One region of the Variovorax sp. GW821-FHT10C12 genome, then DNA from elsewhere that is predicted to be linked to it. Evidence: predicted binding sites of a transcription regulator. Region 1 holds the regulator's gene; each other region holds the start of a gene.
The links. Region 1 encodes LexA, which represses DNA repair genes until DNA is damaged. Its sites were predicted from a motif close to ACTGTATNNNNATACAGT; they were not measured.
Positions count from the first base shown of each region.

Region 2: a site for LexA is predicted at 7,802-7,819, ahead of imuA (translesion DNA synthesis-associated protein ImuA). Genes of this name have one in related genera too.
Region 3: a site for LexA is predicted at 6,787-6,804, ahead of AC07OH_RS00810 (PA0069 family radical SAM protein). Genes of this name have one in related genera too.

Region 1 is NZ_JBWKNE010000001.1:1,142,720-1,152,411, forward strand. Features, by position in the region: gene AC07OH_RS05485 (3-hydroxyacyl-CoA dehydrogenase) at 1-128, opposite strand, end outside; gene AC07OH_RS05490 (MFS transporter) at 262-1,422, opposite strand; gene AC07OH_RS05495 (D-2-hydroxyacid dehydrogenase family protein) at 1,427-2,434, opposite strand; gene AC07OH_RS05500 (hypothetical protein) at 2,593-2,976, opposite strand; gene lexA (transcriptional repressor LexA) at 3,120-3,803, opposite strand; gene AC07OH_RS05510 (asparaginase) at 3,877-4,863, shown strand; gene adk (adenylate kinase) at 4,877-5,533, opposite strand; gene kdsB (3-deoxy-manno-octulosonate cytidylyltransferase) at 5,669-6,442, opposite strand; gene AC07OH_RS05525 (Trm112 family protein) at 6,439-6,621, opposite strand; gene lpxK (tetraacyldisaccharide 4'-kinase) at 6,602-7,597, opposite strand; gene AC07OH_RS05535 (ExbD/TolR family protein) at 7,598-8,023, opposite strand; gene AC07OH_RS05540 (MotA/TolQ/ExbB proton channel family protein) at 8,038-8,670, opposite strand; gene xseA (exodeoxyribonuclease VII large subunit) at 8,983-9,692, shown strand, end outside.
Region 2 is NZ_JBWKNE010000001.1:736,485-746,176, reverse strand. Features, by position in the region: gene thpR (RNA 2',3'-cyclic phosphodiesterase) at 1-232, shown strand, start outside; gene AC07OH_RS03495 (phosphotransferase enzyme family protein) at 311-1,327, shown strand; gene AC07OH_RS03490 (hypothetical protein) at 1,338-2,264, opposite strand; gene AC07OH_RS03485 (error-prone DNA polymerase) at 2,335-5,685, opposite strand; gene AC07OH_RS03480 (Y-family DNA polymerase) at 5,678-7,021, opposite strand; gene imuA (translesion DNA synthesis-associated protein ImuA) at 6,990-7,787, opposite strand; gene AC07OH_RS03470 (ABC transporter substrate-binding protein) at 7,899-9,026, shown strand; gene AC07OH_RS03465 (aldo/keto reductase) at 9,197-9,692, shown strand, end outside.
Region 3 is NZ_JBWKNE010000001.1:170,777-180,468, forward strand. Features, by position in the region: gene AC07OH_RS00765 (phosphoribosyltransferase) at 52-696, shown strand; gene AC07OH_RS00770 (hypothetical protein) at 698-1,498, opposite strand; gene AC07OH_RS00775 (hypothetical protein) at 1,507-2,433, opposite strand; gene AC07OH_RS00780 (DOPA 4,5-dioxygenase family protein) at 2,576-2,923, opposite strand; gene AC07OH_RS00785 (DUF4166 domain-containing protein) at 2,931-3,548, opposite strand; gene AC07OH_RS00790 (SRPBCC family protein) at 3,545-4,591, opposite strand; gene AC07OH_RS00795 (SAM-dependent methyltransferase) at 4,615-5,556, opposite strand; gene AC07OH_RS00800 (thiol-disulfide oxidoreductase DCC family protein) at 5,607-6,038, opposite strand; gene AC07OH_RS00805 (GbsR/MarR family transcriptional regulator) at 6,106-6,708, opposite strand; gene AC07OH_RS00810 (PA0069 family radical SAM protein) at 6,843-7,937, shown strand; gene AC07OH_RS00815 (gluconokinase) at 8,025-8,531, shown strand; gene AC07OH_RS00820 (YfaP family protein) at 8,584-9,381, opposite strand; gene AC07OH_RS00825 (DUF2300 domain-containing protein) at 9,378-9,692, opposite strand, start outside.

The sequences.
Region 1 (9,692 bases):
CGCTCGGCGGCGCCGGCGAAGCTGTCGAGCAGCAGCACTTCGCTGCCCGCCTGGGCGGCGATCTGCGCGATGCCGCGCCCCATGGCGCCGGCGCCGATCACGCCGATTCGGGGGTAGTTCACTGTCATGGGATCAAGGTTCTCATGGGTTGGTGGGTGTCCGGGGCGGCCGCGCCGGCGCGGGTGCGCGGCGCGGACGAAAGCTCCGATTTTGCAATCTCGCGGGAGGCCCGCGCCCCGGGTGTTACGCGGGGCATCGGAATCAGGCCGGGCGGCGGCTGCGGTCGATGGCGATGCTCAGGCCCATCGCCAGCAGCATCAGTGCAAAACCGACCCGGCTCATCCACTCGGTGGCGTCGTTCGCCAGCAGCCAGCCGCCCAGTGCCGCACCCAGGGCCTGGCCGATGTAGATGCCCGAGCTGTTGAGCGCCACCGAGCCCGGCGCCAGGGCGGGCGCCAGCCCCACGAGGCGCGCCTGCTGCGAGGAATTGGTGGCAAAGCAGCCCAGGCCCCAGGGCACGAGCACCACCGCGAGCCATGCGAGCGTGCTGGCCAGCGGCCACAGCAGCAGGCTCAGCGCGATCAGCCCGGTCGTCAGCAACACCATGCGCCCGGCGCCGACGCGGTCGATGTAGCGGCTGACCACCATGTTGCCCAGCAGGCCGAAAGCGCCGAACAGCGCCCACATCAGGCTCAGCGTGTTGGCGTCGGCGCCGAAGCCCTGCTTGAGCAGCGGGCCGAAATAGCTGAACAGCACGAACTGGCCGACACCCTGCAGCGCCGTGACCGACACGATGCCCATCAGCACCGGGCTGCGCAGCACGCGCGACCAGGCGGCGGCCGTGAGCGCGGCGGGCCGGATGCCGTTGGGCAGCGTGAACCACACCGAGGCGGCGCTCACGACACTGAGCGCAGCGATGGCCATGAAGGCCATGCGCCAGCCCAGGTGGCCGCCGATCAGCGCGCCGATCGGCAGGCCCAGCACCGAGGCCACCGACCAGCCGAGAAAGACGAAGGTCACGGCGCGCCCGCGCTGCTCGGGCGGCACCAGCATGCCGGCGCAGGCCGCGGCCTGGGGCGTGAAGATGGCGGGGGCGATCACCGTCAGCATGCGCACCGGCAGCAGTGCGCCGAAGCTGGGCATGAGCGCCGCAACCACGTGCCACGCGGCGTACCAGAGCAGGGTGAGGGCGAGCAGCTTGCGGCGGTCCCAGCCGGCGACCGCAGCGGCCAGCAGCGGGGCGCCCAGGCACATCACGAAGGCGGCTGCAGTGATCAGCTGGCCCGCCGTGGCGACCTGGATCGCCAGCGAGACGCTGATTTCATTGAGGGTGCCGGGCACGACCATCACGCCCGTGCCGATCACGAAATTGCCGGCCAGCAGCGCCCAGAGCGCGCCTCGCTGCGGCGCGGGCCGGCTCATGAACTCACCGGCGAACCTGCAGCGCGCCGGGATTCACGATGTTCGTGGGGTTGCCGTTGATGTAGCTCACGACGTTGTCGAACGCCTGGCCGAAGTAGCTCTCGTAGCTTTCCTGCTCCACGTAGCCGATGTGCGGCGTGCAGATACAGTTTTCGAGGCGCAGCAGCGCATGGCCCTGCAGCGGCGGCTCGCTCTCGAACACGTCGATGGCGGCCAGTCCGGGGCGCCCGCGGTTGAGTGCGGCCAGCAGGGCATCGGCCTCCACCAGCTCGGCGCGCGACGTGTTGACGAACAGCGCCGTCGGCTTCATGCGGGAGAGGTCTTCGAGCTTGACGAGGCCCTGGGTGTCCTCGTTGAGCCGCAGGTGCACCGACAACACGTCGGCCGCGGCAAAGAATTCGTGACGGCTCTGTGCCACCTGGAAGCCGTCGGAGCGCGCCTTGGCGCAGCTGGCCTCGCGGCCCCAGATCACGACCTGCATGCCGAAGGCCTGCCCGTAGCGGGCCACCAGCTGGCCGATGCGGCCGTAGCCCCAGATGCACAGCGTCTTGCCCTTGAGCACCGAGCCCACGCCGAAATTCGGCGGCATCGACGCCGACTTGAGGCCCGACTGCTGCCAGGCCCCGTGCTTGAGGTTGCTGATGTACTGCGGCAGGCGGCGCATGGCCGCCATGATCAGCGCCCAGGTGAGTTCGGCGGGCGCCTGCGGCGAGCCCGAGCCTTCGGCCACCGCCACACCGCGTTCGGTGCAGGCCGTGACGTCGATGTGGCCGCCGACGCGGCCGGTTTGGGAAATCAGCTTGAGCTTGGGCAGCTTCTCGATCAGTTGGCGAGAGATCTGGCTGCGCTCGCGGATGAGCACGATGACGTCCGCATCCTTGAGGCGAACCGACAGTTGGCCGATGCCCTTGACCGTGTTGGTGTAGACCTTGGCGGCATAGGCGTCCAGTTTGGCGGCGCACTGCAGCTTGCGCACGGCGTCCTGGTAATCGTCGAGGATCACAATGTTCATGGCATGCCATTGTGCCTCGCAGCATCGGCACGTCGCACGTGTGAACGTTTGGATACCCCGTGCCAGATGGCGCCCGGGAGGCCTGTTTCAGGCCGTTGGGGGTGAATCCGCCATGCGCGTGCGGGGCGCGCAGGCACGGCGGGCTCGTTCGCACCTTCTCAGTGCAGGTGGCTGGGGCGGGGCGTGCCGCTCCCGGTTTCCGCAGCTTCCAGAGCGGCGAGCCGGTCGAGTTCGGCGCACACGTCGGCCATGCGGCCGGAAATCACGACCCGGTTGGCGCAGCCGCGCTGCGAGCCTTGCCGATCGACCACACGGACCACGCGCAGCGGGCGGGCGGGTGTCGCGGCGGCGGATGGCGATGTGGCCGGCGCCGGGCCGCCGGCGGTGCGTGCCGTGCAGGCCGGGCGAATGGCCACGTAGCGCAGACCGGCTGCAGCGTCGCTGCTGTCACCGTGCGACGGGCGGCGGGCGGGCATCCAGCGGGTCGCCAGCGATTGCAGGGGCGACCAGAGGTCGGCGATGGCGAGGAGGGCGATTCCCATGTGAACTCCAAAAAAGTATGAGGTTGAACACAGGCAGGATTTCTTGAATCGGCCGCAACAGGGTGATGGCGACTTCACGCCATACGCCCGCCACCTGTCGCGGCCGGATGAGGTGCTGCTGCCGTTGGCAGCAGGCCCGAGACCTACATCAGCATGGTGTTGCGGATGAGGCCGACCGCGAGGCCTTCGATTTCGAAGGGCTCGCCGGGCTGGACGATGATGGTCGGGTAGTCGGGGTTTTCGGCGTGCAGCTCGATCACCTGTTTGTTGCGCTTCAGGCGCTTCACGGTGACTTCTTCGCCGAGGCGGGCCACCACGATCTGGCCGTTGCGTGCTTCCTTGGTGGCCTGCACGGCGAGCAGGTCGCCGTCCATGATGCCGGCGTCGCGCATGGACATGCCGCGCACCTTGAGCAGGTAGTCGGGCTGGCGCTGGAACAGCGTGTTCTCGACGTAGTAGGTCTGGTCGACGTGCTCTTGCGCGAGGATGGGCGAACCCGCCGCCACACGGCCGATGAGCGGCAGCGCGAGCTGGGCCATGCCGGGCAGCGAGAGCGAGAACTGGTTGCCTTCGCGGTGGCGCGTTTCGTGTAGCGAGCGCAGCGCATCGCCCTTGAGGCGGATGCCGCGCGAGGTGCCGCTGACGAGCTCGATGACGCCCTTGCGGGCCAGCGCCTGCAGGTGCTCTTCGGCGGCGTTGGCCGACTTGAAGCCCAGCTCGTTGGCGATTTCGGCGCGCGTGGGTGGCGCGCCGGTGCGTGCGATGGCGGCCTGGATCAGGTCCAGGATCTGCTGCTGGCGGGCGGTAAGCTTCACTGCGAACTGCATAGTGGTTTCCTTGCGGCACTGGCTAGATATCCAGTACCTGTATTTTTAACCAGTTTTCAAAAGTTGACAAGCCATGACTCATTCCTCTTCGTCCGAGACGCGCCGCGTGGTGGTGCTGGGCACCGGCGGCACCATTGCCGGCAAGGCTGCCAGCAGCGGCGACAACATCGGCTACACCGCCGGGCAGGTGGGGGTGGCGGACCTGCTGGGCGGCATCGAGGCGCCGGCCGGCGTGACGCTGGTGGCGGAGCAGGTCGCGCAGCTCGACAGCAAGGACATGGACGCCGACACCTGGCGCCAGCTGGCCGCGCGCTGTGCGCACTGGCTGGCGCAGCCCGACGTGGCGGGCATCGTGGTCACGCACGGCACCGACACGCTGGAGGAAACCGCCTTCTTCCTGCACGCCGTGCTGGCGCCCGCCAAGCCGGTGGTGCTGACGTGTGCGATGCGTCCGGCGACGGCCCTGTCGCCTGATGGTCCGCAGAACGTGCGCGACGCGCTCGTGCTGGCTTCGACGCCTGGCGCGCGGGGCGTGACGGTGGTCTGCGCGGGCACGGTCCACAGCGGCCTCGATGTGCAGAAGGTGCACACCTATCGCCTCGATGCCTTCGCGTCGGGCGATGCGGGGCCTGTCGGGTATGTGGAAGAGGGTGAGGTGCGGCGCGTTCGCGCGTGGCCGCAGGGGGCGCCGTTCGATGCGGCGCGGCTGGCGGCCGTGGCGAAGCCGTGGCCCTGCGTCGAGATCGTCATGAGCCACGCGGGTGCGAGCGGTGCGATCGTCGAGGCGCTCCTGCTTCCGTCGGCTGAACCCTTGCGCGGACTGGTCGTGGCCGCGACCGGCAACGGCACGGTGCACCACGCGCTGGAAGCTGCGGCGCTGAAGGCGCAGGCCGCCGGCGTGGCGGTGCTGCGCGCCACGCGCTGCACGAACGGACGCATCCTGCCGAAACCCGGGGATGGGCTGCGGGATGCGGGTGCACTCACGCCGGTGAAGGCGCGGGTCGCGCTGGTGCTGGAACTGTTGGGAGTGGCTGCCCTGCCAGAGTCGGAGGGCGGCTAAGAAGGCTGACGGATCAGCTGTTCAATGCGGCAAGCGCGCGCTGCGTGATCTCGTCGACCGTGCCCACGCCCTGGATGGCGCGGTACTTCGGCGCGGCGGCCGGATCGGCCTTGGCCCAGGCCGAGTAGTAGTCGACCAGCGGACGGGTCTGCTGGCTATAGACGTCGAGCCGCTTGCGCACGGTCTCTTCCTTGTCGTCTTCGCGCTGGATCAGCTCTTCACCGGTCACGTCGTCCTTGCCTTCCACCTTCGGCGGATTGAACTTGACGTGGTAGGTGCGGCCCGATGCCGGGTGCGAGCGACGACCGCTCATGCGTTCGATGATGTCGCCGAAGGGCACATCGATCTCGAGCACGTAGTCGAGCTTGACGCCGGCCGCCTTCATGGCGTCGGCTTGCGGAATGGTGCGCGGGAAGCCATCGAACAGGAAGCCGCCGTTGCAGTCGGGCTGCGCGATGCGTTCCTTCACGAGGTTGATGATCAGGTCGTCGCTGACCAGTGCACCCGAATCCATGATCGTCTTGGCCTGCAGCCCGAGGGGGGTGCCTGCCTTGACGGCGGCGCGCAACATGTCGCCGGTCGAAATTTGGGGAATGCCGTATTTCTGGCAGATGAAGGTCGCTTGCGTGCCTTTGCCTGCTCCGGGCGCGCCCAGCAAAATAAGTCTCATGGTGTCCTCGGAAGGTTCTTAGATTTTGTGTCGCGCCCCATGCGCGCCCTCAGGCGCGCCGAGGCGGAATTGCGTCGAGGATAGCATGCGTGCCCGTGACAAATTGCCGCCGTTCCCTCGGGGACGGCGGGCAGTTCACGCAGGCGAGCCGGCTGCGAAGACCGCGCGCACGCGCGCCAGGTCTTCGGGCGTGTCGATCCCGGGGCCCGGGGCGACATCGCTCACATGCACCGCGATGCGGTGCCCGTGCCACAGCGCGCGCAGCTGTTCGAGCGCTTCGGTGGCTTCGACGGGTGCTGGCGACAGCAACGGAAATTGCCGCACGAAGCCCGCGCGATAGCCGTAGATGCCGATATGGCGCAGCGGTGCGGGGCTGGGCAGCACCGTGGGCGCCGCACCGCCCGAAGAACCGTCGCGCCACCAGGGGATCGGTGCGCGGCTGAAATAGAGCGCATGACCTTGTGCGTCGAGCACGGCCTTCACGACGTTCGGGTTCATGAAGTCGGCCAGCGAATCGATCGCGTGGACGGCGGTGCTCATGGCGGCCTGCGGGCGCGCGGCCAGCGTGGCGGCGACGGCGTCGATCAGCGCGGGGTCGATCAGCGGCTCGTCGCCCTGCACGTTGACGACGATCGCGTCGCCATCGAGCCCGAGTTGTTCGCAGGCTTCGGCCAAGCGGTCGGTGCCGCTGGCGTGGTCCTGGCGGGTCAGCAGGGCCTCGACACCGTGCGCCTTGCAGGCTTCGATGATGGCGGCGTCGTCGCCGGCCACCACCACGCGAAGGGCGCCGGACTGGCGGGCGCGTTGCGCCACGCGCACGACCATCGGCAGGCCGGCGATGTCGGCCAGCGGTTTGTTGGGAAGTCGCGTCGAAGCCAGCCGGGCCGGCACCAGAACGGTGAAGCTCACAGGCCCAGCTCTTCGTCGGACAGCGTGCGGGCCTCGTTCTCGAGCAGCACCGGGATGCCGTCGCGCACCGGGTAGGCGAGTCGCGCACTGCGCGAGCAGAGTTCCTGCTTCTCGGCGTTCCAGGTCAGCGGGCCCTTGGTGACGGGGCAGACGAGCAGTTCAAGCAGCTTGGTATCCATCGAGCGATGATAGCTTCGCGTCGAGGGCGGCGAAGAACGCCGGCGAGGGTTCGAAGTGCAGCGGCACGGCGAGCGCGTCGGGCGCCTGATGCCAGAGCTTGACGGCGTCTTTCTCCGTGCAGACAAGCGGCAGGGCGGAGCCGGCCGGGCGTTGCCAGCCGGTGAAGTCGTGGTGGTCGGGCAGCGCGAGGGTGTCTGCGAGCGTCAGGCCACGTGCGTGCAGCATCGTGAAGAAGGCTTGCGGCCGGGCGATGGCAGCAAGCGCGATCACGGGCTGGCCGGCGAGCGTGTCGAGCGGGATGCGGCGGCCATCCTTCGCGAGGGCGTACGGCGCCAGTTCGCGGGTGGCGGTGTAGCCATCGGCGAAGGCGGGCCGCTCGCCGCTGTGCAGCAGCAGGTCGCAATGGCGCGGCCACGGCTCGCGCAGGGGGCCGGCGGGCAACAGCCAGCCGTTGCCGATACCGCGGTCGTCGAACACGCAGATCTCGATGTCGCGCGCCAGCGCCAGGTGCTGAAGGCCGTCGTCGCTGACGATGATTTGGGTGGCCGGGTGCTGTTCGAGCAGGGCGCGTGCGGCCTCGATGCGCTGCCGGGCCACGAAGACGGGCGCGCCGGTGGCATGGTGGATCAGCGCGGGCTCGTCGCCGATGTCCTGCGGATCGCTGTCGGGCAGGACTTCGCGGCAGTCGTCTGTACGCCGGCCATAGCCCCGCGACACCACGCCCACGCGCAGCCCGCGCGCCTGAAGATGGCACACGACGGCCATCACGACCGGTGTCTTGCCGGCCCCGCCTGCGATCACGTTGCCGACCACGATTACAGGAACCGGCACGCGTCCGGTCTTCTGCCAGCCCCATCGGTAAAAGGCGCGCCGCAGCGCGAAGAGGGCGCCATAGACCAGCGACAGTGGCCACAGCAGGCAGGCCAGCGCACCGCGGCGCAGCCAGGCATCCTGCAGCCGCGCGCCGGTCGACACTCAGTGACCGGCCTGGGCCGTCGACTGGGCGGCGAAGGTGATCTGCATCAGGCCGGCGCGGCGCGCAGCCTCCATCACCGTCACCACGGCCTGGTGCGGGCTGGCGGCATCGGCGCTGATGATCACGACGCTGTCCTTGCCACCGGTGGCGGCAGCACCGAGCGCGGCGGCCACGGTGTCGACGCTGCGGTCCGCCAGCGGCGACTTGTTGATCACGTAGCGGCCGTCGGCCGACACCGCCACGATCACCTCTTTCGGGTAGTCGCGCTGGGCGTCGACGTCCGCGGTCGGCAGCCGCAGCTGCATCTCGGTGAACTTGCTGTAGGTGGTCGACAGCATCAGGAAGATCAGCACGACCAGCAGCACGTCGATGAACGGGATCAGGTTGATCTCCGGCTCGTCGCGCGCGCCGTGGCGAAACTGCATGCGGCCACGCGAGCTCATTTGCGCAGGGCGTTCAGGTGGCGTGCGAAGCGCTCACCCGAGAGTTCGAGGTTCAGCAGGTACTCGTCGACGCGGCTGCGGAAGTAGCGCCAGAAGATCAGCGTCGGAATGGCCACGATCAGGCCGAAGGCGGTGTTGTACAGCGCGATCGAGATGCCGTGCGCCAGCTGCGCCGGGTTGCCCGAACCGACGGCACCGCTGCCGGGCGACTGCGAGCCGAAGATCTCGATCATGCCGATCACCGTGCCCAGCAGGCCGAGCAGCGGCGCGGCCGAGGCGATGGTGGCCAGCGCCGGCAGATAGCGCTCCAGCTTGTGCGCCACGGTGCGGCCCGAGGCCTCCATGGCGGCGCGCAGGTCTTCTTCGGTGCAGCGCGGGTTGGCGTTCAGCGCGCGCAGGCCGGCGGCCAGCACCTGGCCGAGCATCGAGTTGCTTTCCAGTTTGGTCACGACGTCGGGGCCGGGAACCGCGCCGCGCGACACGGTGATGGTCTCGTCCAGCAGCTTCGGCGGCAGGACCTTGACGGTCTTGAGGCTGGTGAAACGTTCAATGACCAGCGCGAGTGCGATGACCGAACAGGCGAGCAATGGCCAGATTGGCCAGCCCGCGGCAACAATGATGGAAAACAAGAAAATCCTCCGGCCCGTAGACTGCAAATGCGCGGCGATTATCCACCGAGCCACCATCGGCTCGCGGCTTGTTTGCGTGTCGGCAAGGACGCACAGATTCTGTGGATAACTTTGTGATTAACCCGTGGCGCAATGTCTCCGAACCCGCATGGGACGGGCTTTTCGTTAGATCGATTGAATTTTGAGCAGCACTTTTTTTAATGAAATCAACAGCTTGCACGAGAACTCGTGCATCTGTTCCACCATACCCCTCCAAAGTGGGGGGCGCAGCGCCCGTTGTGGAAGAGTGGCCGTCGGTGGCGGAGGGACGCGATGAGCTTCATGGAGCCGAATGCAGCGCCCGGGCCGCGCGTGTGGGCCGTGGGCGCGCTGTGCCGCGCGGTGGCCGATGCGCTCGACGCGCGTTTCAACCCGGTCTCGGTGCGCGGAGAAATTTCGGGTTTCTCGCGTGCGTCGAGCGGTCATTGCTATTTCTCGCTCAAGGACGAATCCGGCCAGCTGCGCTGCGCGATGTTCCGCCGGGCGGCCGGCCTGCTCGACTTCACACCGCGTGACGGCGACCAGGTCGAGGTGCGTGGTCGGCTGGCGGTGTACGAGCCGCGCGGCGACCTGCAATTGGTGGTCGAAAGCCTGCGGCGCGCGGGGCAGGGCGCGCTGTTCGAGCAGTTCCTGCAGCGCAAGGCGCGCCTCGAAGCCGAGGGCTTGTTCGATCCGGCGCGCAAGCGGGCGCTGCCGTCCATGCCGCGTGCAGTGGGCGTCGTCACCTCGCTGGGCGCCGCGGCGTTGCATGACGTCGTGACCGCGCTGCGGCGGCGCGTCCCACATATTCCCGTGGTGCTGGCGCCGGCGGCAGTGCAGGGCACCAGCGCGCCGGGCGAGCTGGTGCGCGCCTTGCAGTCGCTCTACACGCTGGAGCCGGCCGTCGACGTGATCCTGCTGGTGCGCGGCGGTGGCTCGATCGAGGACCTCTGGGCCTTCAACGACGAAACGCTGGCGCGCACCATCGTGCAAAGTCCCGTGCC
Region 2 (9,692 bases), 410 kb from region 1:
CATCGGCCGTGCCGTCCAGAAGGCGGGCATCGTCACGGAAACGCCGACGTTCACACCGCACATCACCATCGCCCGCCGCACCGAGGGTGCGGCCTACCCGATGCGCCTGCCGCCGATCCCGTGGCACGTGAGGAAATTCCTGCTCGTGCGCTCGTTCACGTCGCATCCCGTCGAGCACAAGGTGCTGGCCACCTACGAGGCCGACGAAGAAGACAAAGAAGACGCCGTCTGACAACGGCGGGCCGGCTTTCGTGGCCTGATCGGGTGAGACAATTTTCGGCGCCCATCGAACCCACGCCACGCCCGCCGCATGCTGACACCACCCGATATCGCCCCCGACGCCGTTCAAGCGCGTCTCGCCGAAACCTACGACCTGCAGGTGACACGCGCGGAATTCCTGCCGCTGGGCGCCGACGTCGATTCGGCCGCGTTCCGCATCGAGGCATCGGATGGCCGCGCGTACTTCCTCAAGCTGCGCCGAGGCGGCTTCACGCCCGCCGTGGTCGACGTGCCGGCCGTGCTGCATCACACCTGTGACATCGACGCCGTGATGGCCCCGCTGCTCACGCGCACGCGGCGGCTCAGCGTGCAGGACCATGGCTTCGACTGGGCGCTCTACCCGTTCTTCGATGGCGTCGACGGCTTCACGCGCACGCCGACCGACCGGCAATGGACCTTGCTCGGCACCGCGCTGAACGCCATCCACCGCACCGAGCTGCCCGAATCGCTGCGCGCGGGCCTGCCGCGCGAAAGCTACTCGCACCACTGGCGCGAAGGCGTGCGCCGCTACCAGCGCCGCTTCATCAACGGCGTGGCGGGCGACGATCTGGTCAAGCGTTTCCTCGCCTTCTGGGACGCGCACGACGAAGAGATCGATTCGATCGTCTACCGCAGCGAACAGCTTGCCTCGATCCTGCTCGAGAAGTCGCTGCCGCAGGTGCTGTGCCATGCCGACCTGCACGCGGGCAACGTGCTGCTGGGCGACGACGACCGCCTGTGCATCGTCGACTGGGACACGCTGATCCTCGCGCCGAAGGAGCGCGACCTGATGTTCATCGGCGGCGGGGTCGGCGGCGTGTGGAACCAGCCGCGCGAAGAAGCGCTGTTCTTCCAGGGCTACGGCACAAACGAGGCGATCGACACGCTCGCCCTCGCCTACTACCGCCACGAACGCATCGTGCGCGACCTGCTCGAGTTCTGCGACCAGATGTTCGACCCGCAGGCCAGCCGCGAAGACCGCGAGGAAGGCCTGCGCCAGATGGCGAGCCAGTTCGAGCCGGGCAACGTGGTCGCCGTCGCGCACCGGGACTACGACGCCATCACCTGACGAGCGCGGGTCAGATCAGCAGGTCCTGCGCGTCGTCCTCGAAGCCCGCCACGGGCTGCGCCTTGGCCAGCGCCAGCCAGACCGAAAAAGGAAGGCGCTCGAAGGCGCGGTGCACCGCGGCGCGCGCCACCACGAGGCGTTCGCCCTCGAGCACCATCACGCCGCATTCGGCCGGGATCTCGTCGGGCGACGCGATGCAGCGGCCCTTGGCGTCGTTGCCCAGCACGTACCAGCACTCGCCGCCCAGGTCGAGATAGGCCGCGCGCTTGTCGGGCTTGCGCAGGTCGCCCAGCAGGTCGGCGCGGCTGACCTTCACCTCGTGCACGATGGGATGCGCATAGGCCTCGACGCTGGTGTTGCGGATCGAGAAGACGTCGGGCCGCGCCATGCACCAGCGCGGCTTGCCGCCCTCCTCCAGCGGCGGCAGGCGCGCGCGCAGGCCCAGGCCGCGCCAGGCGATGCGGCCGCCGCGCGTCATCTCGCGCGCCACGCGTTCCACCAGCGCCTCGTGCGGCGACAGCGCCGCGCGGTTGACGGTGAGCGTGGTGGCGATGCGCGCAATGCCCGCGTCGGTCACGCGCAGCGTCTCGTGGCCCAGCGCGCCGCGCACGCGTTCGAGAAAACCGCCCGCGAGCAGCTCGACCTCGATGGTGTCGCAGCAGGGCCAGCCGGCCGAGCGGTAGATCTCGCGCAGCCGCCGTGCGTGCGGCTTGCCGAAAGGCACGGCGGTCTGCAGGGGCGGCGGGTCGCTCACCGGCGGCGGAAAACCGGGGTCCGTCACCGGGGGCACGACGGGCGGCGGATCGCCTTCGGGCGGCAGCACGGGCGGCGGCGGTGGCGGCATGGGCACATCGGGCGCGGGCGGCGGCGGGCCGATCGGCGTGGCGACGACCTCATCGGCAAGAGCGATTGCGGCGGTTGCGGCGAGTGCGGACATGGGAGGAACAGGTTAGCGAAAAGTGAGGGGCGGTGCGAGGCATGGAACGATCGGTTGCATTCGCAATGCCTCAGTGGAAGTCGCGGCTGGTGTTGCTCTGCGCCAGCCGGCCCAGCAGCGGCGTGAGATCCTTGAAGCCGGTGGCGATCAGGTGCTGCACCTTGCCGCCGCTGTCGTCGTCGCGCTGCCAGGTGCCCTGCACCGCGAGCAGGTGCGACTTGAGCAACGGCTCGCGCCAGGCCTCGATGACGTGGCTCCAGACGATCACGTTGACGTTGCCGGTCTCGTCCTCCAGCGTGACGAAGATGGTGCCGTTGGCGGTGCCGGGCCGCTGCCGGCCCTTGACGATGCCGCAGGCACGCACGGTCTGGCCGCTGCGTGCGGCGCGCAGCTCCACCGCGCTCATGAGATTCATGCGCGCCAGGCGCGGGCGCAGCAGCGCGAGCGGATGGCGGCGCAGCGTGAGGCCCAGCGCCGCGTAGTCGCCGACGATCTCTTCGCCCTCGGGCGCGGCCGGCAGCAGCAGCGCCTGTTCGTGGATCGGCACGCCCTTGAGCAGGGCCGACGAGCGATGCTGCGCGGTGGCGTCCCACACCTGCTGGCGCCGATGGCCCGAGAGCGACATCAATGCATCGGCCGCCGCGAGCGCGGCCATGTCCTTGCCGTCGAGTTCCGCACGCAGGGCCAGGTCTTCGGTGCTGCTGAAAGGCGCTTGTGCACGCGCTGCGAGCAGGCGCTTGGCGCCAGCGTCGCTGAGGCTCAGGACCCGGTTCAGGCCCAGCCGCACGGCAGGCTGGTGGTCGTTGCCCAGGCGCTCGGCGTAGCGCGTGTCGGTGCCTGCGGGCATGCGCGGTGCATCGGGCGCGCGGGCTTCGAGCGTGGTGTCGATCTCGCTGCACGTGACGTCGACCGGCCGCACCTCGACGCCATGGCGGCGCGCGTCCTGCACCAGCTGCGAAGGGCTGTAGAAGCCCATCGGCTGCGAGTCGAGCAAGGCGGCGAGGAAGCAGGCGGGTTCGTAGTTCTTGAGCCAACTGCTGATGGTGACCAGCAGCGCGAAGCTCGCGGCGTGGCTTTCGGGGAAGCCGTAGTCGCCGAAGCCCATGATCTGCTTGAAGATGGCTTCGGCGAAGGCCTCCTTGTAGCCGTTTCCGGTCATGCCTTTGACGAGCTTGTCGTGAAACTTCCCGAGACCGCCCTTGCGCTTCCATGCCGCCATCGCGCGGCGCAGCTGATCGGCCTCGTCTGCCGTGAACTTGGCCGCGATCATCGCGATCTGCATCACCTGCTCCTGGAAGATCGGAATGCCGAGCGTGCGTTCGAGTGCGGGGCGAAGTTCGTCATCCTCATAAATGATTGGCAGCTTCTTTGCCACCCGCTCACGCTGCTTGAGATACGGATGCACCATGCCACCCTGGATGGGCCCGGGCCGCACGATCGCGACCTCGATCACCAGGTCTTCATAAGTGCGCGGCTTCAGTCGCGGCAGCATCGACATCTGCGCGCGGCTCTCGATCTGGAACACGCCGATGGTGTCGGCGTCGCAGATCATGTCGAAGACGTTCTGGTCGTCGTTGGGGATGTGGTGCATCTCCATCATCGAGCCCCGCCAGCGGTTCATGTGGTCAAGCCCGCGCCGAATCGCACTGAGCATGCCCAGCGCGAGCACGTCGACCTTGAGCATGCCCATGGCCTCGAGGTCGTCTTTCTCCCACTGGATGACGGAGCGCTTTTCCATCGACGCCTTCTCGACCGGCACCAGCCGCGTGAGCTTGGTGTGCGTGAGCACGAAGCCGCCCACGTGCTGGCTCAGGTGGCGCGGAAAGCCCTTGAGCCGCTGCGTCATCTCGATCCACTGGACCAGCTTGAGCCGGTCTTCCTTCACGCCGACGCGCGCGGCGGCCTTGTCGAGCTGTTCGCCGAGCGCGGTGTCGTCGAACCAGTAGTGGTCCTTGGCGAATTCGTCGACCAGCCGCTCGTCGATGCCGATGGCCTTGCCGACGTCGCGCAAGGCGCTGCGCGAGCGGTAGCAGATGACGACGGCGGCGATGGCGGCGCGCTCGCGGCCGTACTTTGCGTAGATGTACTGGATGACTTCTTCGCGCCGCTGGTGCTCGAAGTCGACGTCGATGTCGGGTGGCTCATTGCGATGGCGGCTCAGAAAGCGCTCGAACAGCAAGGTGGCCTTGTCGGGGTTGACGGCAGTGATGCCGAGGCAGTAGCACACCGCCGAGTTGGCCGAAGAGCCGCGCCCCTGGCAGAGGATGCCCTGCGAACGCGCGAAACGCACGATGTCCTCCACCGTGAGAAAGAACATCTCGTACTGGAGCTCGGCGATCAGCACGAGCTCTTTCTCTACCTGCCCGCGCACCTTGTCGGTAATGCCGTCCGGGTAGCGCACGGCCGCCCCTTCCCAGGTCTTGCGCACCAGCGTCTGCAAGGGTGTCTCGCTGCTGCCCACGGTTTCGAGCGGGTACTTGTAGTTGTCGCGAATCACCTTCGGATCGAACCTGCACCGCCCGGCCACCACCAGCGTGTTCGCCAGCATGTCGGGCAGATAAAGCGCCGCCAGCCGCACCCGCTGGCGCAGGTGCCGCTCCGCATTCGACTGCAGCGCAAAGCCGCACTCGGCGACGGTCTTGCCCTCGCGCACGGCCGTCAACACGTCGTGCAGCGGCTTGCAGGCACGCACGTGCATGTGCACGTCACCGGCCGCCACGAGCGGCACGCCCGTCTGCTCGCCCGCCTGCATCAGCGTGACGAACCACAGGTCGTCGTCGAACTCGTTGAACAGCTCCACGGCCAGCCAGAGGCTGTCGCCGTACAGCGCCTTGGCCGCTGCCAGGTCTTCCTGCAAGGAGGCTGCATCCGGCATACCACCCGGCGGACGGTGCGGCACGAAGAGCACCTGGCAGTCCTGCAGCGAAGCCACGTCGCTGCCCTCCCAGCTCACGCGGTACTCGCCCTTGGGCAATTCGGTGTTGCGCGCAGCGGTGATGAACTCGCAGAGGTTGCCCCAGCCTTCGGTGTCGTTCGCGATCACCACGAGCTTGAAGCGCTCGAAGTGGAATTCGCTGCCGAACAGCAGGCGGAAGGCGGGGTTGCGCGGGATCGGTGGTTCATCCGGGTGCTCGCGCTCGTACGCGTCGAGCTTCGCAGGCAGATCACGCAATGCGACATAGGCACGCACGATGCCCGCCACCGAGCATTCATCGGTGATCGCCAGCGCCGAGTAGCCCAGGTGATAGGCGCGCTCCACCATGCCCTCGGGCATCGATGCGCCGCGCTGGAAGCTGAAGTTCGTGAGGCAGTGCAGCTCGGCGTAGTCGGGCAACCCCGGCACCGGCTTCTGCCGCTGCGGCAGCACATGCACCTTGGCAGGCTGGCGCTTGCGCTCTTCCTTGCCGCTCAGGTCAGGCATAGAAGCCTTGCAGATACCAGCGCACCTCGCCCGACGAAAAGCGCGCGGCGGGCCGCTCGCGAAAGATCCACACCAGGCCGGCCTCGGGGCTTTCGGCCACGTAGTAGTCGCGCATCGCGGGCTGGCCGCCGTCTTCTTCGCCGCCCCACCAGCCGGCCTCGACGCGCTGCGGCCCGACCAGCTTGCGCAGCGGCCCGCAGTAGCACGGGCGCTCGCCGTCCATCTCGAGCCGCAAGGGCTCGGGCAGCAGCCAGGGCGGATAGATCGCATCGGGCTGCGAGGCGGCGTCCTGGCGGGCCTTGTCGGGTGCAGGCGTTTTCTCTTTCTGCAGCGCGGGCCGCCACCGCTGCTGGCGCTCCGGCCGGTGGTCGGCCTGCGCGAGCGGCACCACCACCTGGTCGGCGCCGAGCCGCACGCTGAGCCGTTCGACCATCTCGTGCAGCTTGTCGCCCTTGCGGTTGTCTTCCGGCAGGAAGCTGGTGCTGGCGCCGGCCAGCGGATCGGTTTCGAGCGTGCGCAGCTTCAGCCAGCTCGCGGGCGCGGCCAGCGTGGTGAGCGCGAGTTTTTCGGACAGCAGGCGGCGCAGGTGCGCCATGTCCTGCGTGGGCTCGGCCGTGCGCACGGTGAGCTGCTGGTGCGGCGGCAGGGTCACGCCGTTGAGGCGCCGCAGGTCGAGCGTCCACTGCAGCTCGAGCGCACGCGCGCCGCGCTGGCGGGCGCGCAGCCAGATCTGCAGCGCCGAGAGCAGGCGGTTGGCCGACCACATGAGTTCGGGCCCGGTCTCGGCCAGCGCGGGCAGTTCGAGCTTCTGCTCGAACACGTCGGGCAGCGTGAGCCAGGCGTGGCTTTCGGGGCGCAGGCCCCAGGCGATGTCGAGCGCCTCGCGCAGCCCGGTGCCGAAGCGCCGCGTGAGGCCGCCACGCGGCAAGGCGGCCACCTCGCCCCAGGTGCGGCAGCCCAGGCGCGCGAGCAGGTCGAGGTGGCCTTGCGCGGCCGTCAGCGTGTCCAGCGGCAGGCCGGCCGGCACTTCGGCGGGCCGGTGCTCGTTGCGCGCGAACAGGCGCAGCCGCGCCAGCGCGATCAGGCTGGTGGCGCCCTGCGCGCCGCGCATGCGCGCGTCGGGCGCGGGGTTGAGGGCCAGCAGCTGGCGCATCAGCGGTGCGCGACCGCCCCACAGGCGCTCGCAGGCCGAAACCTCGAGCATCAGCGCCTCGTCCTGCCAGGCGACGTGCGGCGTGAACTGCAGCGCCCACCAGCCCAGGGCCTCGGGCGGGGGCATGTCGGGGGCGTCGGCTTCTTCGGACTCAGACGACCACTGCAAGGCGATCCAGTGCATCCGGGCCTCCTTTCCATGCGTCGATGCGCACCACCGTGGCCGACGGCGCGGCGGCCGGTGCCACGGGCGGCGGCAGGCGCAGCTGGCGCCGCACGCGGGCGGCGGCCAGCAGCGCGCTCATGCGGGCGTTGCGCGCCGGCACCCGCACCGGCGCGGCCAGCGGCGGCCCCCGGCGCTTGAGCAGGTGCAGCGCGATCTGCGCCGGATCGTCCGGGCAGCGCTCGGCACGCAGGCGCAGGCGCGCGGGCGAAGCCGACAGCGCCACCGACTCGGGCCGGCACACGAACAGCAGCACCTCGTGCTGCGCGGCGGCCAGCTGCAGCCGCCGCAGCTCGCCCACGCGGGCCTGCGGCAGCCAGGCGACGACGGCGGCGATCTCGGCGCAGCGCAGCGCCTGCTCGCAGGCCCACAGCCGCGCGGCCGGGGCGTCGCTGCGCACGCACATCAGCGCCTCCACCGGCAAGCCCTGCGCCGCCAGCGCGGCGCCGCAGGGTTCGTAGGGCGCGCCGACCAGCACCACCGGCCCGCCGCGCGCTTCCACGGCCTGCGCCAGCGCGGGCAGCAGCAGGCGCCAGACATGGGCCTCGGGCGTGGCCTGCAGCAGCTCCGTCATCGCGCCCACGGGCCAGCCGCCGCCGGGCAGCTCGGCGTCGAGCGCGGCATGCCCGGTGGCCACGACCTGCGCGTCGGCCAGGCCGAGTTCGTCGGCATGCCAGACGCCGCGGCCCGCGGCGGTGGAAAAGGAGTCGAGGAAAGGGAGGCCCATGATTGCAGTTGTTAACTGTATTTTTATACAGTATTTCTCAGGTCGCAACCAGCGATCGATTTACCTGCGAAGGCCCGCGCCTTAAGATCGGTTTATTAACAATTAGTGACCATGAGACACAAAAAGATTCACCTGCGGCTTCTGGCCCTCGCCGCCCTCGTCTTCGCAGGGGCGCCCGCCTCGGCCCAGCCCGCCAAGCCGCTCCTGATCGGCCAGACCTACGTGCAGACCGGCCCGCTCGCGTCGCTGTCGACCGAGCCGCTGGTGGGCATCCGTGCCATGTTCACCGCGCTGAACGCGAGCGGCGGCGTCAACGGCCGGCCGGTCGAGCTGCGCCAGCTCGACGACGCCTACGACCCCGCCAAGGGCGCCGAGAACGTCAAGACCTTCGCGCGCGACGGCGCCGTGGGCGTGCTGATGCCCATCGGCACCTCGTCGGCGGTCGGCGCACTGAAGGCGGCCAACGAGCTGAAGATTCCCGTCGTCGGCCCCTACACGGGCGCGGGCCCGGTGGTGAAGTTCAGCGAGTTCGGCTTTCCGGTGCGCATCAGCTTCGACGAGGAATACAGCCGCATCGTGAACCACCTGTTCACCATCGGCCTGTCGCGCATCGCCTTCGCGCACAACGACAACCCCGGCGCGCGCTCGGCGATGGAGAGCACGCAGAAGTTCATTGCCGAACGCGGCGACAAGATGGTCGGCAGCGTGGCCATCAAGAACGACGGTTCCGACGCGGCCGACCGCGCCGCCGAACTGGCCAAGCTCAAGCCCAAGGCCGTGGTGCTGTCGGCCACCAACGACGTGGCGGCGAAGTTCATCGCGGCCTACCGCGCGACCGGCGGCGAGACGGCCTTCTATTCGTTCTCCTTCCTGAATGGGCAAAAGCTGTTCCAGGACATCAAGAAGGACGCGGCCGGCGTGGTCATCTCGCAGGTCGTGCCCTACCCGTGGAACAGCGCGATGCCGGTGATTGCCGAGTACCAGGCGGCGATGAAGAAGATCGGCATGACCGAATTCAGCTACGCGAGCCTGGAGGGCTACGTCACGGCCAAGGTCATGGTCGAGGGCCTGAAGCGCGCGGGCGCCAACCCCACGCCCGAGTCGCTGCAGAAGGGCCTGGAGTCGTTCAAGACGCTGGACCTCGGCGGCATCGCCGTGTCGTACCGGCCCGGCGAGCACCGCGGGCTGACCTTCTCGGAGCTCTCGATGCTCAAGGCCGACGGGCGCTACCTGCGCTGAGCCCTTCCGCCCGCCGGCATGGCGGGCGCAGAATTTCGTTCGTGACGACGCCCCTCACGAACGCACACCCTTACGCCCTCACGCGCGCCCGGTTGCTCCGACTGGGCGCAGCCCTGTGCGCAGGTGCCGCGCTCCCCTCCTTCGCCCAGCAGCCACCCCGCAGGCCCGCGATGCAGATGACCACCCGCCCCATTCCCTCCACGAAGGAAGCCCTGCCGGTCGTCGGCTGCGGCACCTGGATCGGCTTCGACCAGCGCCCCGGCACCGACGAATACCAGCGCCTGCCCGGCGTGCTCGACGCGCTCTTCGCGGCCGGCGGCACGGTGATCGACAGCTCGCCGATGTACGGCCGCTCCGAGGCAACCACCGGCGAACTGCTGGCCGCAGCGAAGCCGGGCACGAAGCCCTTCCTCGCGACCAAGGTCTGGACCTCGGGCCGCGAGGCGGGCATCGCGCAGATGGAACAGTCGTTCACTCGGCTTCGCACGAAAGAGATCGACCTGATGCAGGTGCACAACCTCGTCGACTGGCGCACCCACCTCGCCACGCTGCGCGGCTGGAAAGAGAAAGGCCGCGTGCGCTACATCGGCATCACCCACTACACCGCCTCGGCCTACGACGAGGTCGAAGCGGTGCTGCGCGCCGAGAAGCTCGACTTTGTGCAGA
Region 3 (9,692 bases), 970 kb from region 1:
CTCGCCTCGACGCGAACGGCGTGTGAACATCCCCTATCGGGAGCACACGCCGTGAAGTTTCGTGATCGCGCACACGCCGGCCGCCAGCTCGCTGCGTTGCTGCAGCGGCGCGGCGGTTTTGCGGACGCCGTGGTGCTGGCGCTGCCGCGCGGCGGCGTGCCGGTGGCCTTCGAGGTGGCCCGCGTGCTGCGGCTGCCGCTCGATGTGCTGGTGGTGCGCAAGCTGGGCCTGCCCGAACAGCCCGAGTACGCCTTCGGCGCGCTCGCGGGCGACGGCGTGCCCGAGATCGACGAACACCTGGTGCGCACGCTGGACCTGCGGCCGTCGGAGATCGATGCCGTGGTTCGTGCCGAGCGCGCCGAGTTGGCGCGCCGCACGCAGGTCTACCGAGGCGATCGCCCAGAGTGCGAGGTGCAAGGCCGCACGGTGCTCGTGATCGACGACGGACTCGCCACTGGCGCCACCATGCGCGCGGCCGTTCGCGGGCTGCGACGGCAGAGCGCCGGCAGCGTCATCGCCGCCGTGCCCGTGGCGTCACCCGAGGCCTGCGAGGCCTTGCAGCGCGAAGCCGACGATGTGCTGTGCGTGCGCTGCCCCACGGTGTTTCGGGCGGTCGGTGCCTGGTATGAAGATTTCTCGCAGACGACCGATGAAGAAGTCTGCGCGCTGCTCGCGCAGGCGCGCGGCGAACCTTGAATCAGAGCGTGGCTTGCAAGGCCTTCAGCATCACGGCGGCACCGCACTGCTGAGAGACGCTGTTCGGATCGAACACGTGGTCTTCGACGAAACGACCCTTGGTGTAGTGAGTCGAGAAGCTCCAGAGGTACGCAGACGGAACACCACGGGGCCGGTAGCCGAAGCCGTTGTAGGCCTCCCAGCGGTAGAGCATGCGGGCCGTGCTCCAGTCGGACTGCTGGTCGAAGCCCTTCATGCGCAGCGCATCCTTGGCGCTGGCTTCCCAGGAAAACGGAGGGTCTCCCTGCACCGGGCGGCCGGCCGGCACGCGGACCGTTCGCTGGGTGAGGGGATCGCCGTTGTGCAGGTGCTTGCCGAAGTGGAAGTTCGACTCCAGCGAATGGATGATCCCGATGAAGAACCAGGGAATGCCTCCCAGCGCGTTGCCCACCGCCCTGTAGATGGCTTCCCCCGCCCGCAGCTTCTGCAGGCGCGCGTCGACGAGCAGGCGCTTGTCGGGGCGGATCGTGCAGCTTTCGAAGTAGGCCAGGTACTCGCCCGACAGGTCCGCGAACGCGGTCGAATTCCGGGGCGGCGGCATGGCTGTGGACGGCGCGATGGCCGCAACGGCAGCGGTGACCTCCGCAGGGTTCTGCGTGGCGAATGGCGAAAGATGCACCGGTTGGTCGAAGGTCGCGATCACCGTGAACATGTTCCCGCCCTGGGGAACGACCTGGGTGGTGGCACCCAACGCATGGAAGTCTTGCAGCACCTGTTCAAGCTTGTTGAACGGGATGTCTCGAAGTTGCTCTTGCGTGCTCATGGCGGCTCCTAGAGGGGAAGGCTCAGAAACGCGATGGCGCGCTGGCGCTCATCGGCGAAGGCGGCGTCGTTCAGGAAGCTGGCGATGCTGACCTTGATCTGGCGCGCCTGCAGATAGGCCTCGAGGCGCTTGCGGTTCGCGGCATTCGCAACGCCCCCGGGCAATGCGAACGTGCGCAGCACGTCGGAGCTGTTGTCGCTTCCGAAGCGGCCGCTGGGCGCCGCGGCGGGGATCGCGTTGGTCACGGAGGGCGGCTGCCCCTTGGCGGGGTCGGCCGCGGTAGTGCCGGGGACCGCCTTCTTGACCGAGAGGTTGACCTCGGCTTCGATGTTGGCGGGAACGCACAGCACCGAGTAGCTGCGGATCACGGCGGAAGCCGCCGGCCAGTTGGTATAGCCCTTCGGGTTGGCCTGGCGAAACTTGCTTTGAAGCTCCTTCACCAGGGCGCGCACCGACGACGGATCGAGGTCATACAGCAGGTTGCTGCTGAGCGTGTCCACCGACGAGCCCGCGAGGCCGAAGGCGATGGCGACCATCGAGACGTCCTTGGCCGCGGATTTGGCCGCGGCCATGAGGCCTGCCGCCGCGCCCCCGAGCAGGCCAATTTCCGCGACGACGGTGTGGCGGTTGCGGTTCAAGCGAAACAGCGACTGCATGTAGGCCTCGCAGCGAGAGTCGGCGTAGCCCATGCCGGCTTCGATGATCTGGTCCCAGTCCGCGGTGCTGTTGGCCGCACTGCCTTGCAAGGCCAGTGATCGCAGTGTGGTCTGTACCAGGGCCTGGTCTCGCGCAAACGCCGCCACTTCGGTGGGTGCAATGTCGACGCCGGGACCGGACTTGAGCCGGGACATGCTCTCCAGCGTCGAGCATGCCGAGAGCAGGCACGCAAAACCCAGCAGCACCCCGCGGGTGCCGATCCGTCGCAACGAAACCATGGTGATCCTCCTCGTTGGCGACCTTCTCGCCTGACGCTTCGAGCGAGCGGTGCGGAGGCCACAACGATGATGCGCCGCGTCGGGCGCTTTGAGAACAGCGGGCCGTCAGATGTTCTCGGGAGGACAGGAGGCTTCTTTTCTGCTATCGCCGGAACATCCGCAGGTCGAGCGCGCTCTCTTCGCCCAGCCACATCGCATGCGCCGTGTGGTCCGCGAAGTCGTCGCCGGTCACGCCGTGCACGAACACGTCCAGGCCGTTGCGGTTGGCGTCGAGCCAGCCGATGACCTCGTCGAACTCGGCGGCGTCGAAGGCGAGCTGGCAGCTCCAGTGCGGGTGCGGGCCGACCAGGCGTTCGTGCACCCGGCCCACCACCACCATCAGCTCGCGGCCGGCGCGCTCGCTGAGCTCGCGCGCCTGCGCCAGTGTGGCGGGGGCGAAGTAGATGTGGGCGTGGTACTGGGCGTAGAGGTTTTCGGGGCGGCGCGGCATGGTGGGCTCATTGTGAACCGAGGCGGAAGCGTCCGCTGTAGCGAAACACATCGCCGAACCAGCGGTGGCGCAGCAGCATCTTCATCGTGAAGTGGTCGGGGTCGGACGGATCGGGCCGCTCCTCGACGTAGGCGGTGCCCAGAAAGAGGCCCAGTGGCAGCGGAATGCGCAGCCCCGCGACGCGCCAGATGTAGCCCCGGTCGCGAAACACCAGCGCGCCGTCTTCCGCGCTCACCGCCAGGCGCATGCCGATGCCGAAGCGCACGTATTCGATCACCTCGCTGCCTTGCGCCGCGTCGTGTTCCATGTGCGAGCGGAAATGAAAAGGCGGCCTGCCCGGGAAGTGGAAGACGCGGTCCCAGTAGAGGTGGGCGTTGTCGGGGCGGCAGCGGTAGTGCACCTCGATCGGCACGTGGGTACCCTGGTGCGGAACCAGCGCGCCGAACAGCCGGCCGAAGGGCATCAGCAGCGCGGCCCAGGGGGCGTGCCAGACCTCGCTCATCGCGCCGCGCACGCAGACGTAGTCGTCGGAGAACGGCGCCATCGTGTAGTGCCGGCGAATCACGTCGCCGAGCCGGTCCCATGCGGCGCCGAGCGCCTGCTGGAAGACGGGCGGCGCGCTCATCCCGCCACCGCCTGGGGGGCTTCGCTGCGCGCCTTGTAGAAGCGCAGGATGTTCTCGGAGGCGTCGCCCAGCAGGAACTGCATGACCGGGTCCGCATACCAGTTGAAGCGCGTGCTCAGCCGCCACGACACCGCGACGCGCAGCTCGGTGCCGCCGTCGCGCGGGGTCAGGGTGTAGGTGGCGTCGCGCAGGTCGAAATACTGGCCGCCGATCATCACGTGGTCGTCGAGCGCGCCGGAGGGGAAGGAGTCGGGCGTGAAGCGGAAGCGCCACTTCAGCAGGCGATCGGGCTGCCACTCGGTGACGATCTCTTCGAAATGCACGTTCTTCTGCCACTGCACCTGGCGCACGCGGCCCTCGGGCGTGTCGACGGTCACGCCCGACACCGGCATCGGCACGCCGGCGCGGTAGGCCCACGCGTCGCCGACTTCGCTGGGGCGGATGTCGCGCGCGGCGTTGAGCTCGTGCCACACGCGCCCGGCCGGTGCCGCGATGAAGAGCGTGCGCGAGGTGTTCGAGAACTGGTCCGGGTTGGGCCATTGCGGCTCGATGCCGCCGAGCAGCAGCGGCACCAGGGCAAAGCTGTAGAGCGCGGGCTTGGGCCAGTTGGTGATGCGGCACACGATGCCCATGGCCAGTCCGCCGACGCTGCCCATCACCGCGAACAGCGGCACGATGAAGGCGGCGCAGATGATGCCCTCGATGAACACCATCAGCGTGCCGCCGACGAACAGCGCGGTGGCCACCCACGGCGCCCAGAGGTAGTAGCCCCAGCTGCGTCGCTCGATGCGCTCGGCCATGTACACCGTGACCGCGCCGCACGCCGCGGGCGCGAAATGGACGAAGGAGCCCAGCATGGCCGAGAAGGGCTGGCCGGGGCCACCGCCGAAGACGATGCGCAGCACGAACGCGATCGCCGCGCCGGCGAACATGGGCCAGAACCAGCCGAAGGGCATGCCGCGCACGGGCTTGGGGGCCGGCACTTCATCGTTGGCTGGCAGGGCGGCGAGTTTGCTTTCTTCGGGCTCGGTGCGCATGGACATCGCTTCTCCTCTTCTTGTGGGTCTCAGCTGGCGCTGCGCCGGGCCGTCACCATGGCGTAGTCGAAGTCGCGCCAGAACATGCCCAGCGCGAGCGCGCAGTAGCTGGCCACGATGTGCTTGCGGCGCCAGGGGCTGAGCCTGCCGCGCGCCTTCCACAGTTCGGCCAGCGTGAAGCGGGTGGCCAGCACGGGGATGTGCAGCGCGCTCGGCGCCACGCGCCAGCGCAGCGAGGTGAACGCGATGTCCTCGAAGCCGTGCGCGCGCAGCGCGGCCGTGAAGTCTTCGCGCACCGCCAGCGTGGGCACGGCCCAGCTGTCGGCCCACAGGCGGTGCAGCCAGCCCGCGAGGCGGCCCGGCCGGCGGCGCAGCAGGAAGCCGTCGACCACCACCAGCCGCGCGCCGGGCTTGAGCAGCCGCGCGGCCTCGCGCACGAAGTCGGCCTTGGCGGTGCCCTCGGCGTAGCAGGCGCTTTCGAGCGCCCAGGCACCGTCGGCCTGGGCGGCGGGCAGTCCGGTGCGGGTGTAGTCGGCTTCGACGTGCGCGACGCGGTCGGCCACGCCGGCACGGGCGTCGAGCCGCGCGGCGATGCCGTTCTGCACCGGCACGTTGGTCACGGTGACGGCATGCAGCGCGGGGTCGTCGCCGACCAGCGTGCGCGAGGTGGCGCCGGCGCCGCAGCCCAGGTCGAGCACGCAGCGCGGGCCGGGTGTGGCCGTGTCGAGCCGCAGTGCGCGGCCGACGGTGCGGTTCATCTCGATCAGCATGCCTTCGCGCCGCAGCGGGTTCAGGCCCAGGCGCCAGAAGCCGAAGTGCATGTTGTAGCTGGGGCTCCAGGCGCGGTAGTCGTCGGCGACCTCGGTGAAGTAGTCCTGCGTGTCCTCGCGGCTCACGTGGCCTTCGACGGCAGGCGGCGCAGGCCGTGCGGTGCCGGGCAGGCGGAAGTCGGGCTGGAAGACGTCGGGCATCGAAAACTCCTTCAGGCGTGAGCGGGTGATGTGTGACAGCGTGAGTTTCTTTAGAGCTTGCAGTGGTCGTCGGCACAACTGGCCGGCGCGATCGCACCGTGCCCCGCGAGCCGCAGGACCAGCCAGCGCGGCAGCCGGTAGCGGTTGCGGGCCAGCACCGCATACGCGCGGTCGGCCAGCCGGCCGACCACCGGCAGGTCGAGCACCGCGCCGCCGGCCGGCAGGCCCACCGCGGCGCGGCAGGCGCGGATGGCGTCGACGCCCACGCGCAGCCGGCCCGCGGCATCGACCGCGTGCAGCGAACGCATCAGCGCCTCGCGCGGCGCCGGGCCGCTTGCGAAACCGGCGGGCGAGCAGTCGATCAGGCGCAGCCGCTTCGCGGCGTCGCGCGCTTGCATAGCGCCCATTTCGGCCGTGCACAGCGGGCAGGTGGCGTCGAAATAGACGGTGAGCGGGTAGGTGGCGGGGGCGAAGCGGGGCATGGTGCTTTTGGTTCTCGATATTTCAGTCAAAACAGAAATAAGAAGGCAAAAAAAGATGCGGCCTTTCTCAGATCATGGGCAGGCTGGCGTGGTGTGCGTCGGGGTCGTCGCCCTTGCCGGCGCCAGGAGGGGCGGGTGGCGGTGCGGTGTCGCCGCGCACGAACTTCTGCACGCTGGCGCCGAGCGTGAGCACCTTGTCGAGCGTGCCGGGCGACAGCCGCAGCATTTCGTCGGCCCAGGTGGCGAGCTTGGTCATGAGGTCCATGGTGGAGCGGATGCGGTCTTGCGCGTCGGGCGGCTCCTTCTGGAAATCGGGGCTGGAAACGATCTCGCGCAGCACGCGGATGGTGGGGTCGAACTCGCGCTCCTTGCGCTCGCGCACCACGGTGCGGAACAGCTCCCACACGTCGACGCTGGTCTCGAAGTAGTCACGCCGGTCGCCCAGCGTGTGGGTGACGCGCACGAGGTTCCAGGCCTGCAGTTCCTTCAGGCTGTTGCTGACGTTGGAGCGGGCCACGCCCAGGGTTTCCGACAGCTCTTCGGCGTGCATCGGCTTGCCGTGCGCGAAGAGCAGGGCGTGGATCTGCGAGACCGTGCGGTTCACGCCCCACATGGAGCCCATCTCGCCCCAGTGCAGGACGAACTTGCGTTGAATGTCGGTGAGTTCCATGGCGCCGAGTTTAGGAATTCCTGAATTTCTGTCAATGCAGAAATAAAAAACTGTGCATGCCGGGATCAAAAGTGAAATACTGTATGAATAAACAGTTGTTAGCCTTGTTTCCTGTTTCCTTCCAAGGACTCGCCATGCCCGCCGCCCAGGTTCCCATCCACATCATCAAGGGCCGAGGCGCGGCCACGCGGCTCGCGCACCGGTTCTCCAAGGACGAGCGCAACGCCTTCGACGACGGCTGGGGCACGCTGGAAGAGGGCGAGGCCGAAGCCGCCGAACTGCTGCCGCTGGCCACCGAGGTGCGCTTCGAAGACGTGAAGTCGGTGCTCAGCAGCAACGAGTCGCCCGATATCCCGTTCGACCGTTCGCTCAACCCCTACCGCGGCTGCGAGCACGGCTGCATCTACTGCTTTGCGCGACCCACGCACAGCTACCTGAACCTCTCGCCCGGCCTCGACTTCGAGACCAAGCTCATCGCCAAGCGCAACCTCGTGGAAGTGCTGCGCGCCGAACTCGGGCGCAAGGGCTACCGCCCCAGCAACCTCGCCATCGGCACCGCCACCGACTGCTACCAGCCCATCGAGCGTGAGCTGCGGCTCACGCGCGGCGTGATCGAGCTGCTGAGCGAGGTGCGGCATCCGTTCGCGCTCATCACCAAGTCGAGCGCGGTCGAGCGCGACCTCGACCTGATCGCGCCCATGGCCGCCGACCGGCTCGCGGCCGTGTACGTCACGATCACCACGCTCGACGGCGAACTGGCGCGCAAGCTCGAGCCGCGCGCCGCCGCGCCGCACCGGCGGCTGCGAACCATCCGCACCCTGGCCGAGGCTGGCGTGCCGGTGGGCGTGAGCGTGGCGCCGCAGATTCCGTTCATCACCGAGGACATGGAACAGGTGCTCGAAGCCGCCTGGGAGGCCGGTGCGCGCAGCGCCTTCTATACCGTGGTGCGCCTGCCGTGGGAGGTGGCGCCGCTCTTCAAGGAATGGCTCGAGCTGCACTACCCGCAGCGCGCCGAGCGCGTGATGGCGCGCATCCACGAGATGCGCGGCGGCAAGGACTACGACGCCGACTTCGCCACGCGCATGAAGGGCAGCGGCCTGTGGGCCGACCTGATCCACCAGCGCTTCCAGAAGGCGACGCACCGGCTGGGCTTCAACCGCGAGCGGATTGCGCTGGACACCGGTGCGTTCCGCCCGCCCGGCGCCGTGGGGCAGGGCAGCCTGTTCTGAACACCGCGCAGACGCGGTAGATTCGTGGCCGTGCCGGCCTCGGCACGCATTCGGCATCGGCTGCTTCAAACAAGGTCAAGGGCGCGCATGAACAGGGTCTGGCTCGTGGTGATGGGGGTTTCGGGCTGCGGCAAGTCCAGCATGGGCGCGGCGCTGGCCACCGCGTTCGGGCTGCCGCTGATCGAGGGCGACGACCACCACCCGCCCGCGAACGTCGACAAGATGAGCCGCGGCATCGCGCTCACCGACGCCGACCGCACCGGCTGGCTGGCCACCTTGGGCCGCGCCCTGGCCGACGCGCCGCAGGGCGCCGTGATGACCTGCTCCGCGCTCAAGCGCAGCTACCGCGACCAGCTGCGCGCCGCCGCGCCGGGCCTGCGCTTCGTGTTCATGCAGATCGACCGCGCCGAGGCCGAGCGCCGCGTGGCCGCGCGCGCGGGCGCTGGCCTGCACATGTTCCCGGCCAGCCTTGTGGCCAACCAGTTCGCCACGCTCGAATCGCCGGTCGGCGAGGCGGGCGTGCTGGCGGTGGATGCGACGGTGCCGCTGGGAGTGCTGGTCGGGCAGACGACGGACTGGCTGGCCGCGGGCTGATCTCCCGTTCCGGGCGTGCCCGTGTCGCCGCGATGCGGCGTTCTCTCCCCGTTCAGGGAACGAGGAATGAATGCACCAGCGTCAGCTCGCCGGGCTTGCGCAGCGGCACGCGAAAGACCTGCTGCTTTTCCTTGGGCGTGCCCTCGTCCTGCAGGATCGCCACCTGCGCGGTCGTGACCTCCTCGCGCTGTTCGCCCGCGCCGAAGTAGTTCACGAACACGTGGTACGCCCCCTGCACCGGGCTGGGCGTGGCGAAGATCTCGGGGCCGAAGCCGGTCGTCACGTCCACGTCCAGCGCGCCGCCGTTCGGTGCCACGCGGGCGCCGTAGAACACATGCTGGCCGTCGGGCGAGACCACGTGCAGGTCGAGGTCGGTGCTGTCGCTGTCCCAGCTGAGCACGACACGCAGCTTCACGGGCACGCGGCTGGCCTGCGTCTCGTAGAACTGGGAGCGCGCCACCTCGCCGTTGGGCGAACGCACTTCCACGCCGTGGCTGCCGCTGCCGAACGACCAGGGCCGCGCGAAATTGCCCTTCTCGTCGGTCAGCAGCGGAATGGCGATGCCGTCCACGATGAGGCGCGCGGGCGTGCGCGGGGCCGTGTCCTTTGTCTTGGGCGTGGCCGCGATGCGGCCACGGATCAGCGAGGCCTCGGAGCGCCCGTTGGCGTTCACGCTGCTGGCCGGGTAGTGCACTTCCTGCACGAAGTCCTGCTGCCGGGCCGGGGCGTTGCGCCAGCCGCCGCGCGGCGTGTCGAGCGTGGTCTGGGCGTGTGCTGCGACGCCGGCAAGGCAAGAGAGCAGGCCGATGGCCGCGAAGGCGGCGCGGTGCGCCAGAAAAGAGTGGTTCATGAGTCTGCCAGTTGCTGCGCAAGCCGTTCGATGAAGGTTTCGTCCTGTCCGTGCGGATGGTCGCGGAAGGCCAGGTGCAGGTATTCGTGGATGAGCGAGACGCGGCCTTCGCGGCTGTGCCACTCGCGCACCCGGATCACCAGCCGCCGCTGGTCGGAATGGGGCACGCCCATGGCGAGCTGGCACACACGCAGCGTGTCGTCCACGGGCTGGAAGCCGGCCTCGGCGCGCAGCACGCGGCGCCAGCGCTGCTGGCGTTCGGCCAGCCATTGCTGCGCCTGCGGCAGGGGCGTGCAATCGGCCTCGGCCCG